3 regions of the Arthrobacter sp. N1 genome follow, and region 3 is predicted to be linked to each of the others. Evidence: riboswitches for the same ligand, from Rfam matches in the RefSeq annotation. Region 3 holds a riboswitch; each other region holds the start of a gene.
What was found. Region 3 has a riboswitch for cyclic di-GMP ahead of NVV32_RS15370 (glycoside hydrolase family 26 protein). Riboswitches for the same ligand answer to the same signal wherever they lie in the genome.
Positions count from the first base shown of each region.

Region 1: another riboswitch for cyclic di-GMP. It lies ahead of NVV32_RS14735 (response regulator transcription factor); the one in region 3 lies ahead of NVV32_RS15370 (glycoside hydrolase family 26 protein).
Region 2: another riboswitch for cyclic di-GMP. It lies ahead of NVV32_RS03590 (hypothetical protein); the one in region 3 lies ahead of NVV32_RS15370 (glycoside hydrolase family 26 protein).

Region 1 is NZ_CP102608.1:3,175,674-3,179,927, reverse strand. Features, by position in the region: gene NVV32_RS14740 (hypothetical protein) at 266-598, shown strand; gene NVV32_RS14735 (response regulator transcription factor) at 662-1,486, opposite strand; cyclic di-GMP riboswitch class I at 1,608-1,682, opposite strand; gene NVV32_RS14730 (LysR family transcriptional regulator ArgP) at 1,754-2,656, opposite strand; gene NVV32_RS14725 (LysE/ArgO family amino acid transporter) at 2,725-3,330, shown strand; gene NVV32_RS14720 (DUF368 domain-containing protein) at 3,343-4,254, opposite strand, start outside.
Region 2 is NZ_CP102608.1:770,611-774,864, reverse strand. Features, by position in the region: gene NVV32_RS03600 (response regulator) at 1-632, shown strand, start outside; gene NVV32_RS03595 (NADPH-dependent F420 reductase) at 712-1,395, shown strand; gene NVV32_RS03590 (hypothetical protein) at 1,446-2,798, opposite strand; cyclic di-GMP riboswitch class I at 2,814-2,888, opposite strand; gene NVV32_RS03585 (glycosyltransferase) at 3,163-4,254, shown strand, end outside.
Region 3 is NZ_CP102608.1:3,303,193-3,307,446, forward strand. Features, by position in the region: gene NVV32_RS15360 (ROK family transcriptional regulator) at 1-448, shown strand, start outside; gene NVV32_RS15365 (peroxiredoxin-like family protein) at 549-1,220, opposite strand; cyclic di-GMP riboswitch class I at 1,468-1,542, shown strand; gene NVV32_RS15370 (glycoside hydrolase family 26 protein) at 1,560-2,798, shown strand; gene NVV32_RS15375 (DNA-formamidopyrimidine glycosylase family protein) at 2,840-3,637, opposite strand; gene NVV32_RS15380 (hypothetical protein) at 4,006-4,254, shown strand, end outside.

The DNA of each region.
Region 1 (4,254 bases), 130 kb from region 3:
GCGTCGCCGGGTGCACCTGCCCTGCGGCCCTGCGGCCCTGCGCCCACCGCCCCGGGCCTTCCGCAAGCTTTGCGCAAGAACCGGATGGTTCCGCATCCTCGCAACCCGCTGTCGCTACCCTTGGACTGTGCCCACCCATTCGACTCCGTCAGGTCCTGGTCAGCACCAGGACAGCGGGACGGCACCCCCCAGGAGTGAAGCCGTCCCGGCTACGGGCGCGCCGGGCAAGGCTGCTCCGCTGCTGGTGCCGGCGGTCCTGGAGGACATGAGGAGCGATTTCGACGATCCCGCCGTCGTCAACCGGTTCGCCCACGACTTCTGCTCGACGCTCGGGGGGAAGATCGACCGGCTGGACGTCCGGTTGCGGGGCGGCGATGCCATGGGCGCAGCGGACGCGGTGCTCAGCGTCACGACGTCGTCGGCCATGGTAGGGGCCGTGCGCCTCACGCAGGCCGCGCTCCGGATGCAGCGCCTGATCGCGGCGGACGACCTCGACGAGGCCTTGCACTCCCTCGCACTCCTCCGGGCGTGCGCGGCGGACACCGTGGCGGCGCTCGGCCGGTCCTACCCGGTCGGGATCGCGGACGCTGCGCCCTAGACCGGCTTGGTGCGGTGCCGACCCGCGGGGACGCTGTCCGGTCCCACGCGGGGGAGCCGACGGCTACCGGGAGGTCGAGCTCCTCGGCATGATCCTGAAGCCGACGCCGCGCACCGTGGTGATGAGATCCGGGTCCCCCGAGGTCCGGGCCAGTTTCTGCCGCAGGTTCGCGATGTGCACCTCGATGGCGCGCTCGTCCGTGCGGCTGACGAAGTTGTAGCCCCGGTACTCCCTGCCGCGCGATACGCGCACCAGCTCTTCCTTGGTGCGCACCGCACCGTTGCTGCGGAGCAGTTCGTGCAGGAGGTTGAACTCGGTCTTGGTGAGCGGGAGTTCGACGCCTGAGCAGGTCGCGGTGCGGGCCTCGCCGTCCAGCACCAGGTTGCCGTTGCGGAGGAGGTCCGCCGCATCGGGCGGGGGCCCGGTGGTGGCCGCCGGGGTAGGCGCGGTACCACCGGACGGTCCAGGGGTGACGGTCGCGGGGGGAGCCACCGGCTGGCCGATGCGGGGCCGGCGCAGCATCGCGTCGATCCGAGCCCTCAGTTCCCGCGGGCGGAAGGGCTTCAGGACGTAGTCGTCCGCGCCGGCCTGCAGAGCGGTCAGCACGTCCATCTCGTCCGTGCGGCCACTCAGGACGATCACGTAGCAGTCCGACGTCGTGCGGATGCGGCGCAGCACCTCGTAGCCGTCGATGTCGGGGAGGCCGATGTCGAGCGTCACGACCGCCGGATGTTCCTGCCGCACGGCATCCACCCCGTCGCGGCCCGTCGCGGCACCGCTTGCCGCGAAGCCGCCCTGCTCGAGGACGGCGCACAGCAGGTTGCGGATGTCGAGGTCGTCCTCGATCACGACCGCTGCGCGGCGGTCACCGGCAGCGACGCTATTCATGGGCTGCGACCTTCGGCTCGGTCGGCAGCAGCTCCGCTTCGGACGGATGCTCCGCCTGCCGGGCGGACGGGAGTTCGGAAGTGACGGCGGGTGTCCGTGCCATGGTGCGAGACCTGTTCTCTTCGGCGGCCCGGCTGACCGCGTGGGTCCCGTGGCTTTGCGTCCCCGGCTCGCACCGGGTTTGCCTTTGTCGACGGGCGGCTGCCCGCTCCATGATTTTAGCAACCCGCACCGACGCCGTGGGATCGCTCCCTCCATCACACTCCGTCACCGCTCCGTCCGCCCCGTCCCGGGCTGCCGGAGCAGCGCAGCGCCGCGTCGGACGGCCGACCCGACGGCCGTGAGCGCCGTCGAGCCGTGGCGCCACTGCTGCCAGTGCAGAGGGACGTCCAGGTGCCCGTCGTCGTCGAACGGGAGGAGGTCCCCGCGATCCCTGTGCAGCTCCAGCTCCGACACCAGGCCCCAGCCCATGCCGAGGCGGATGGCCTCCGCGAACTCCTCGGCTGCGGGGACGTGGTGCCGTGGTGCGTCCCGGGCACTCCGGGTACGTGGGCGGAGATAGGCGTCCTGCAGGTCGTCCTTCCGGTCGAAGACGATGAGGGGGGCTTTCCCCAGTGCCTCCGGCGTCGCGCCGTCCGGGAACCAGGCCCTGCGGAAGCTGCGCGTGCTCACCGGGAGGTAGCGCATGATGCCGAGCGGGTGGGAGGAGCAGCCCTGGACCGGCGCCGCGACCGACGTGATCGCCGCCGCGGCCGCGCCGCTGCGCAGGAAGTCGAGCGAGTGGTCCTGGTCCTCCCGGAGCATCTCGATCTGGAGCGTCTCCGCGATCGGGGCGAGGGCCGGCAGCACCCAGGTGTGGAGGGAATCGCCGTTGACCACGATCGTGATGCGCTGCCGGCTCCGCTGGTCCTCCGCGGCGAGCTCGTCCGAGAGGTCGGCGGTGAGCAGTTCGAGCTGCCGCGCGAATCGCACGATCGCCTGCCCGGCGTCGGTGGCCCGGAGCGGCCGGGCCCGCGTGATGACGGGGCGTCCGACGGCGACCTCCAGGGCACGGATCCGCTGGCTCACCGCCGACGGGGTGATGGAGAGCGTGGCGGCAGCAGCCTCGAAGCTGCCTCCGCCCACGATCGCGGCGAGCGCCTGCGCCTGTGCAGGGTCGACATGTGTCATGAGCACTTCTTACCATGCTGAAGAAGCTTTAGCTGGTCTTACCCGCTGTGCACTCCTAGGTTGATCAGGTGATCACCACCGCCGCCACCGGCTTCGCTGCCGGCCTGACCCTCATCGTCGCCATCGGGTCGCAGAACGCCTTCGTGCTGCGCCAGGGCCTCCGACGCTCCCACGTGGTCCTCGTCGTTGCGGTCTGTGCCCTGTCGGATCTCCTGTTGATCGGGCTCGGCGTCGGCGGCCTCGGCGCCCTGATCGAGGGGGCGCCGGTGCTGCTGGAGGTGATCCGCTGGGCGGGCGCGGCCTTCCTCACGGGCTATGCCGTCCTTGCCGCACGCAGGGCGGTCCGGGGCGGGACCCTCGACGCTGCCGGGGGTGCCGCGACGACGTCCTGGCGCGCAGCGCTCGGCACCTGCCTCGCCCTGACCTGGCTCAATCCCCATGTGTACCTCGACACCGTGTTGCTGCTCGGCTCCCTGGCGGGGACGCACGGCCCCACCGGCAGGTGGTGGTTCGCGGCCGGCGCGGGCCTGGGCAGCATCGTCTGGTTCACCGCCCTCGGCGCGGGAGCACGCTTCCTCGCCCCGCTGTTCGCGCGCCCGGTGGCGTGGCGCGTCCTCGACGCGCTGATCGCCGTCGTCATGCTGGTTCTCGCCGTGCTCCTCGTGGTCCGGTAGGACGGCGGACGGTCAGGCAGGTCGTCGTCGCGGTACGCGACGCGCCTGGGTCCGCCGGTCCCACAGCCACAGCACGACGACGACGGCGGCACCGACCACGAACACGGCGAGGGGAGCCGCCCACGCCTCGGGATCCGGGGCGAGGAGGGCCGCCCCGTCCTGCCACGGCCACAGGGCACGCGCGGAGCCCAGGATCAGGCCGGTGGCGATGAGCAGGGTTACGCGCCTCCTCGCCCGCAGGAGATAGGCCAGGCCACGCACCACTGTCGCGAGCCCGAGGACCGCACCGCCGGCGAAGAGTGCGAGGTAGCCGAGGTCGCGGGTACTCGCGGCCTCGAGGGTCGGCTCGTACAGGCCGATCGTGAGCAGGATGAAGGAGCCCGAGAGACCGGGCAGCACCAGTGCACAGACCGCGGCGGCACCACTGAGGACGAGCACCCACCCCTGCGGCTCGCCCACCTGCAGGGTCGGCAGCCCCAGTCCCAGGAAGACGCCGACAGCGACGACCACCACCACGAACACGGCCAGAGCCCACGGTGCCGGCCGAGGCGGGAGCAGCCGCGTGACCATGGACAGCGGGACCAGCAGGCTCGCGAGCACCATGCCGAGGAAGAGGGCACGGGCGATCACGGGTTGCGTGTCGACGAAGGCGTGCAGCGGTCCGGCCAGCGTGAAGAGCGCCACAGCCATGCCGACGACCAGGGGCAGCACGAGCCTCCATTCGACGGCGCGGAGATGCGTGCGCGACGCCGCCCGGCCGTTCCCGCCGAGGAGCGCGGTCACGGCGTGGACGGCATGGTCGGCCGAGGCGATGAGGCGGTCGTAGATACCGAGGACGAGGGCCATGGTGCCTCCCGAGACCCCCGGCACCAGCTCCACCAGGCCGATCAGGGCGCCCTGCAGGAAGCTGGGCAGGGCGCGCAG
Region 2 (4,254 bases), 1.1 Mb from region 3:
CCCACACGGGTGCGCGCGCGCTGGAGCTCGCGGAGCTGCTGCGACCCCGCCTCGTCCTGCTCGACATCCACCTCCCCGACATGACGGGCATCGACGTGCTGCGCGCCCTGCGGAACCGGCCCGGGGAGCCGCTCGACGTCATCGCCATCACCGCGGCGCGGGAGCTCGACACCGTGCGGGCCGCCGTCGCGGGGGGCGTGCTGCACTACCTCGTGAAGCCGTTCAGCGCCGCCGTGCTCAACCAGCGCCTGGACCACTACGTGGAGTACCGGCGCGAGCTCCACTTGCATGCGTCGCAGGGTGCCTCTGCCCTCGACCAGGGGCGGATCGATCAGCTCCTGCGCACGACGGCGCCGATCGGCGCGGTCCCGGGCACCGCCCGCACGGCCACGCTGGTCACCCCGAAAGGGCTCTCCGCGCCGACGCTCGACGCCGTCATGCTGGACCTCCGGGGGCACGGCCGGGGGACGTCGGCGTCGGATGTGGCCGACCGCCTCGGGATGGCCCGGGTGAGTGCCCGGCGCTACCTGGAATTCCTGGTCTCACGCGGGCAGGCGCGCATCGTGCCGCAGTACGGATCCGCAGGGCGGCCGGAGAAGTTCTACGTGTGGACGGACGGCGGGCAGGGCTGACCTGCGGGCTCGGCGTCGTCGCTGCCCCGGGCAGGACGTCCGGCAGGAATATCCACCGCTGGAGGGGGTTGTGCAGGACATGACAGAAAATACGGCAGCACCGTCGGGCGCACCCCGCAGCACCATCGGTTTCATCGGCAGCGGCAACATCGGCTCGCAGCTGGCACGCCTCGCCGTGGAGCGCGGCTACCAGGTGATCATGAGCAACTCCCGTGGTCCGGAGACGCTTCAGGACCTCGTCGCGGACCTCGGTGACGGAGCCCGCGCCGGCACCGCGGAGGACGCGGCGACGCAGGGCGACGTCGTCGTCGTCACCATCCCGCTGAAGGACATCGGCGCGGTTCCCGTGCAGCCACTCGCCGGCAAGCTGGTCATCGACACGTGCAACTACTACCCCGAGCGCGACGGCCACATCGCCGAGCTCGACGACGAGAGCACGACGACGAGCGAGCTGGTGCAGCGCCACCTACCCGGTTCCTCCGTGGTGAAGGTCTTCAACAACATCCACTTCGCGCAGCTGACGACGGACGGGACGCCCGCGGGGACACCGGACCGCCGCGCCCTGCCGATCGCCGGGGACGATTCCGACGCGAAGCAGGCCGTCACCGAGCTGCTCGACGAGTTCGGCTTCGACACCGTCGATGCCGGACCGCTCACCGAGGGCTGGCGCTTCCAGCGGGACACGGCCGCCTACGGGCCCCAGCTCTCCGCGGACGCCATGCGCGAAGCACTCGGGCAGGCCAGGCGCTACGCCGACATGTAGCTCCGGTGCCCGACCGTCAGCCGTCGCCGACCGCCTGGTCGGCCGTGGCGTCAGCGCCCGCCGAGGACGATCGGTGAGCAGCGGGACGCGTCACAGATCTGGTACCGCGCGGAGGGTGACTTCGACGAGGTCGCCACCCGGCCCGAGTTCACGACCGGGCGGCGGCTCCCGTCCGCCACCAGGGTGACCGTGGACCCCTGAGCCCGGGACCACGTCAGCGTCGTCGCGTACAGGCGGTGCGCCGTGGTGTTCCTGGCCGCGAGCGTGATGGCCTTGGGCTGGACGGTCGGCTTCGGCAACGGCTTCGTCGGGGTCGGCGACGGGGCCGGCTTCGTCGGAGCAAGTGTCGGGCTCGCGGACGGCGACGGCGCCGGCTTCGTCGGAGCAAGTGTCGGGCTCGCGGACGGCGACGGCGCCGGCCTCGTCGGTGCGGCTGTCGGGCTCGCGGACGGCGACGGGGCCGGCCTCGTCGGTGCGGCTGTCGGGCTCGCGGACGGCGACGGCGCCGGCTTCGTCGGGGTCGCCGACGGGCTTGCGGACGGCGACGGCGCAGGAGCGGTCGGCGACGGGGTGGGAGCCGTCACCGGCGCCGGCGTGAACGAGAAGTCCCTCACCACCACCTTCTCCGGTTTCACTGCCGCGGGATCCCCTCCCCCGCCGTCGGTCACCCAGAGGTTGAAGTGGATGGTCTCCCGGGCCGGCTCGGGGACGTTCGGGCCCTGCATCACGGTGCGCTTGAGCAGGGGGCCGCCGTAGCCCTCCCCCGCGAAGGTCTCGAACGTCAGCCTGTCCGGCTCCCACACCAGGCGATGCGTGAGGATCGGGTGGTCCGTGACGCCGAAGATCGCCGTGTCGTTGCCGACCCCGGGTCCCTTGCTCGCGTCGAACCAGTAGCCGTGCCCCTGCGTGATGGGCCACACCTGGCCGTAGTTGCTGCCACCGCCCCATGAACTGGCCTCGCAAAGGTCCATCTCGTTGTAGCCCGGGGCGACGGCGGGGTCGTAGGTGAACAGGCATCCCCACACCACCTCCTTCTGGAGCGTGGTGAGGTCCTTCTCGATGGTGGTGCTGTAGGTGCCGTAGCCGAAACCGTGGCGGGTCGTGTTGAACTCGGCCCCGATGGTGGCCGCGCCGGTCGGATTCGAGAGCGTCATGGTCACGTGGCCGTCGGCGTCAGGGCTGCTGACGTTGGCGGGGTCGAACTGCTTGTTGTAGTTCGGTGCGCCGCTCCACCAGCGCTTCTCCCAATTGAGGCCCTTCCAGGCGAAATCACCCACGGGACCGGGAACGGCAGCCATCGGGGTCGTGTCCGCGGCGACGACCGGCGTGGGCACGGAGACGGCGAGCAGGAGGGCCGCGAGGACCCCGCTGAGGGCGGAACGGAGTGCTGGACGACGGAGCATGCACAGGCCTTCTGGTTCGGTAGCCCGGCTGACCCCTGGGGCCCCGTGGCTTTGCGTCTCCGGCTCGCACCGGGTTTGCCCTTCTCACCGGGCGGCTGCCCCGGCGGTGCCGACGCTCGCGCTGCCGACCGTTCAATCCTCCCGCACCGGCATGCGGCCGGAACCACGCGCCGGCGCAGATTGTGCCCAGCATTGCCGCAAGTCCATGCCCGACGTGGCAGCAGGAGCACGCTCGGGTACCTTTGGTGCATGCTGCACGGTCCCTCGTGGCCCGGTGAGCGTCTCAGTGCGGCCGGCCCGGCGCACACAAGTCACCGAAGCGACGCGCCTCAGCGCGTGCGCAGCAGATGGAGAGCACAGAAGCATGGGGAACACTCCGACGACCGGGCTGTCCGCGCGCACCCGGCGCCGCGCCGCGAGCGACGACCTCCCGAAGGGCAGGACGCTCCTCGTCCGGGCGATCGTGCTGGTCACCGCGGTGCTCGGCATCAACTACATCGCGTGGCGGTGGCTCTTCTCCATCAACTGGGACGCCTGGTGGATCGCCATCCCGCTGATCCTCGCGGAGACCTACTCGCTGATCGACTCCCTGCTGTTCGGCTTCACGGTGTGGAGGCTGAAGAAGCGCACGCCGCCCGAGGCACCCGAGGGCCTCACCGTGGACGTCTTCATCACCACCTACAACGAGCCGCTGGACCTCGTCCTCACCACGGCGCGCGCCGCCAAGGCCATCCGCTACCCGCACCGGACGTGGATCCTCGACGACGGCAACCGCGCCGAGGTGCGCGCAGCAGCCGAGGCGGAGGGCATCGGCTGGATCACGCGCTCCGCCGACTGGAAGGACATGCCGCGCCACGCGAAGGCCGGCAACCTCAACAACGCCCTGATGTCCACGGACGGGGAATTCCTCGTGATCCTGGACGCCGACCAGATCCCGGATCCGCTCATCCTCGACAGGACGCTCGGCTACTTCACCAACGAGAAGATGGCCCTGGTCCAGACGCCGCAGGTCTTCGTCAACGTCCCGGACTCCGATCCCCTGGGCAGCCAGGCCCCCCTGTTCTATGGACCCATCCAGCAGGGCAAGGACGGCTGGAACGCGGCGTTCTTCTGCGGGTCCAACGCGATCATCCGCCGCGAGGCCCTCATGCAGCTCGGCGTCACGCGGTACGTGACGGAGATCGAACTGGCCCTCCACAAGGCGCTGAAGACCTCGGACAAGGTCATCGCCAAGGCCAAGAAAGGCCTGGGCCCCGACTCCGAGCGGGTCGAGGAAGCCCTCGACCTCGTGGCGAAGGACATCCGGCGCGTGCGCCGGCGCCTCGGGAAGGGCCACGGCATCTCCGAGGTCACCTACGAGTTCCAGCAGCGCATGCAGGCCGTGACCCGCGGGCTCGTCGCCGCGGACATCGCCGCCTTCCACGAGGACCTCGCCTCCCTCGCGGACCTCGACATC
Region 3 (4,254 bases):
CGGGTGCCTGGAGCTGTACGCGAGTCCGCGCGTCGTCGTCGCACAGGCTGCAGAAGCGGCAGCGCGCGGCGAGCTGGGCATCCCCCTGACAGGCGTCATCTCCGAGGACTTCGCCGCACTCGGCACCGCCGCGGCGGACGGGGACGCCGTGGCCCTGCAGCTCATCCGGAACTCTGCCGAGTACGTGGCGAGTGCCGTGATCTCCATGGTCAACCTCCTCGATCTCCAGCTCATCGTCCTCGCCGGGAGCGCGTTCTCGACGGCCGGCGCCTTCTATGTGGACATCATCAGCGGGCTGCTCTCCCGGCGGGCGATGGCGCGCGCCATCCATCCGGTCGAGGTGCGCCTGTCGGTCAACGGCAACGACGCCGCGGCACTCGGCGCGGCGACCCTCGTCCTGCAGGACCGCATGTCACCCCGGTCCCTCCGCTCCGTCTCCTTCGCCTGACCGGGCGGACCCTCGCTCGACCCGGCCCGACCGACCGACTGGAGAGGCACCGGCATCGGCGCTGGTGGCAGCCTCGGTAGGACGGGCCGCCGGCGGGGACCTACAGCGCCACGAGGGCGTCGATGATCTCGTAGGTCTCCGTCCGCGTGGTGTAGTCCACCCGCACGTCGATCAGCCGGATGGTGCCGGTCGCATCGGCCACGACCACCGTGGGGAACGGGATGGCGGCAGTGCTGTCCATGTTGCTCCCCGCCACGTCGATGCCGAGGGCCTCCCGGGCCCGCAGCGACTCCGGGCTGGGAGTCGTCACGATGCCGAGGTGCGCCGCGAGCGCATTGCCCTCGTCGGAGTACAGCTCGAAGTGCAGTCCGGCCTGTCGCCCTCCCCGCGCGGCCACATCCGGCGCCTGCGGGCTGACCGCGATCAGCCTGGTTCCGAAGGCCTCGACCACGGGGCGGAGCTCCCGCTGGTAGGTCTTGAGCGCGATACTGCAGTACGGACACCAGGACCCGCGGTAGAAGACGATGATCGCGGCGGCGGCATCGAGCACCGTGGACAGGCTCACGGTCCGGCCGGCGGCGTCGTGCAGGACCGCATCCGGGAGCCGGTCACCGACGCGGGCGATACCCTCCGGCAGTCCCGCGCGGCGGAGGTCCTCCTGCTCGCGGGCGAAGACCGCGGCGAGTTCCGGCCCCACCCGTGCCTCGAATTCCGGCCTGTAGCCGTCCACCTGAGACGCAATGGTGCGCGTGAACGCCGGTATCTGCTTCATGGTTCCCTCCAGCACAACCCGTCGCGGGTGCCTCCAACCGCGACAGGACCATTGTGGGCCAGGACACACCAAAAGCACAGCAGTGCCGGGCTTCCCCGCGCGGTGCAGGTGCTGGGCACCGGAGGAGTCGCTGCGCCGGACCTGCACCAATCCTTCGGCAGAATTCGGGGTAATCGCACCCCGGGGCGTGTAGGGCGCGGGAGAATGGAAGCAGTCCACGAGGACGGACGACCGGCGGGTGGCCGCCGGGCGACAAAGGCAAACCCGGTGCGAGCCGGGGACGCAAAGCCACGGGACCCACGCGGTCAGCCGGGCTACCGAACCAGCGAGGTACCCCGCATGAGCATCGTCCCCGCCCAGCCCCTCCCGCCCGGCACGCTCCCCGCCGCCGCCCGGATCCTGTTGCTCCTCACTGCGGTGGCCGTGCTGATGGTGGGTCTCACGCCTCCTCCGGCCGGCGCCGCGGCGACGATCACGCTGAGCAGCTCCGCCGGGACAGCCGGCGCAGGCGTCACCGTGACGGGTGCTGGCTTCCCCAAGCGCACGAAGGGGACCGTCGTCGCGGGCACCAGCCGCGTCGCGGTCACGACGACGTCGACCGGCACCCTCCAGGTGTCGATCGTGCCCGGCGGTTCGGGGACGGTGACCATCAGCGCAGCGGTCGGCAGCGCCGCTGCCTCCACCGGGTACACGGTCCTCGCGGCGGCGCCCGGGACCGACTCCTCCAAGGGCATCCGCTTCGGCGTCGGCACCGGTGGCGGTCCCGCCGCAGGGGGCGAGCTCGACGAGGTGGCAGCCCTGGCGGGCGAGGCTCCGTCGATCGTCCTCTCCTACAAGGACTTCAACCAGCCCGCGCCCATCGCGGAGCTGGAGGCCGTCAGGGCGCGGGGCGCCGAGACGCTGCTGACGTGGGAGCCGTGGACCTGGGGCGGCGGCACGGAGCAGCCCGCCTACTCGCTCGACCGCATCGCCGCGGGCGACTTCGACGCCTACCTGCGTGAGTGGGGCAGCGCCCTCGGTCAGTGGGGCCGGCCCGTCTACCTGCGGTTCGGGCACGAGATGAACGGCGACTGGTACCCGTGGTCCGAGGGCGTCAACGGGAACGGTGCGGGAGACTACGTGGCCGCCTACCGCCACGTGCACGACGTCGTCCGGTCCACCGGAGCCACGAATGTCAGCTGGGTCTGGAACCCGAACGTGCCCTACTGGGGCTCCACCCCGCTGGACGGCCTGTACCCGGGGCAGGGCTATGCCGACGTCGTCGCCCTCGACGGCTACAACTGGGGTACGTCGCAGACCTGGAGCGGCTGGCAGGATCCTGCGGCGCTGTTCGGGGACGGCCTCGCGCAGCTGCGGCGCCTCGCACCCGGTACGCCCATCGTGATCGCCGAGACGTCCTCCTCCGAACTCGGCGGCTCCAAGGCCCGCTGGATCACGGACCTCTTCGGATACCTCTCCGCCCAGCCGGACGTGGTCGGCCTGGTCTGGTTCCACATCGCCAAGGAGGCGGACTGGCGGATCGACAGCTCCACGGCGTCGGTCGACGCCTTTGCTGCCGCCCTGGACGCGAGGCGCTGAGGACCTCTCCTCCTTCACGGCGCGGGCCCCCACATCGCGCGTCAGCGAAGGGGCTGACACCGCGGGCACCACCAGGTCCGGCGACGGCCCGGATCACCGGGCACCTCCGCCCGCACACGGATGGTGGTGCCGCAGCGCAGGCACTGCTTCCCGGCTCGTCCCGCGACCCAGTGTTGCTCCCCCTTCCGCGTCCTGCCGGTGGTGACCTGGTGGGCGCCGGGCTGGGTCGCCGAGAAGCGCAGGCACCGTGCGCCCAACGCCACGAGGGCCGGGACGTCGACGTCGGCCATCACCGTGTCGGGGTGCACGCCGCGCAGGAAGCAGAGCTCGTTGGCCCACAGGTTGCCGAAGCCCGCCACGTTGCGCTGGTCGAGCAGGGCTGCCGCCACCCGCTCGCCCGGGTCGCGTCGCAACCTCCGCACCGCCTCCTCGACCGACCAGTCCGGACGGAGCGGGTCCGGCCCGAGATGCCCGACGACGTCGTGTTCAGCGCGCGTGGCCACGAGGCCGACGACGGGCAGGGCCAGGCCGTAGGCCGTCGGCCCGTCCCTCACCGCCAGGATGACGCGGGCGTCGGGCAGGAGCGCGCGGGGAAGCGACCTGCCCGGCGCCGTCACCGTCCACGAGCCCTGCATGCGCAGGTGGGTGTGGAGCGTCACGCCGCCGTCGAAGCGGGTCAGCAGGTGCTTGCCGTGGGTGGCGTGCTCCATCAGCCGCATGCCGTCCAGCGCGTCGGTGGCATGCGCCGGTACGCGCAGGTCGCCGCGCTCGAGCGTGCGGCCGTCGAGGGACCTGCGCAGCCTCGCGGCGAGCCGGAAGACGCTGTCTCCCTCGGGCATGGGGCCTCCCTGCCGTTGCTCGTCGGGGCTGTGCGCGGTGGGCGCGGATGGATCCGGGCTACGGTACCGCCCGCCACCGACACGCGTGCGGCCCAGCCGCCGTCCGGTCGCCCGCGTCGTCGTCCATGTCATCGTCCACGACATCGTCCGCGTCGTCGTCCATGTCATCGTCCGCGTCGTCGTCCGCGTCGAGAACGCCGGGCGGACTCCCCGCTCGCTCCCGTCCACACGTCGTCGATCCCCCGCCGGATGGCTTCCGTTCTCGCCGGGCGACCGATATCATCGACCTTTGCCGGGCTTCCCGGCATGCGTGGTCCAGAAGCGGGCCCGGTCGCCCGTGTCCGCTCCGAACCACCGAACAGGCCCCCATGAGCACAAGACTCTCGCCCGCCGAGGACTTCCCGGAAGACCTCACCACGCTCGATCTCCCCACGGTCGAGGTGCTGAACAGCAAGATCCACCGCGAACTCGACTACGAGTACGCGCACGACGGCGAACCCTCCCTCGAGACCGAGATCCGCCACGAGGAACTGACCGAGGAACTGGACCGGCGCGACCGGCGCCCCGAGTCCTCGCCCGTCCTGCCCGACGTCGTCGAGCCGGCCCGCCGCTCCTCC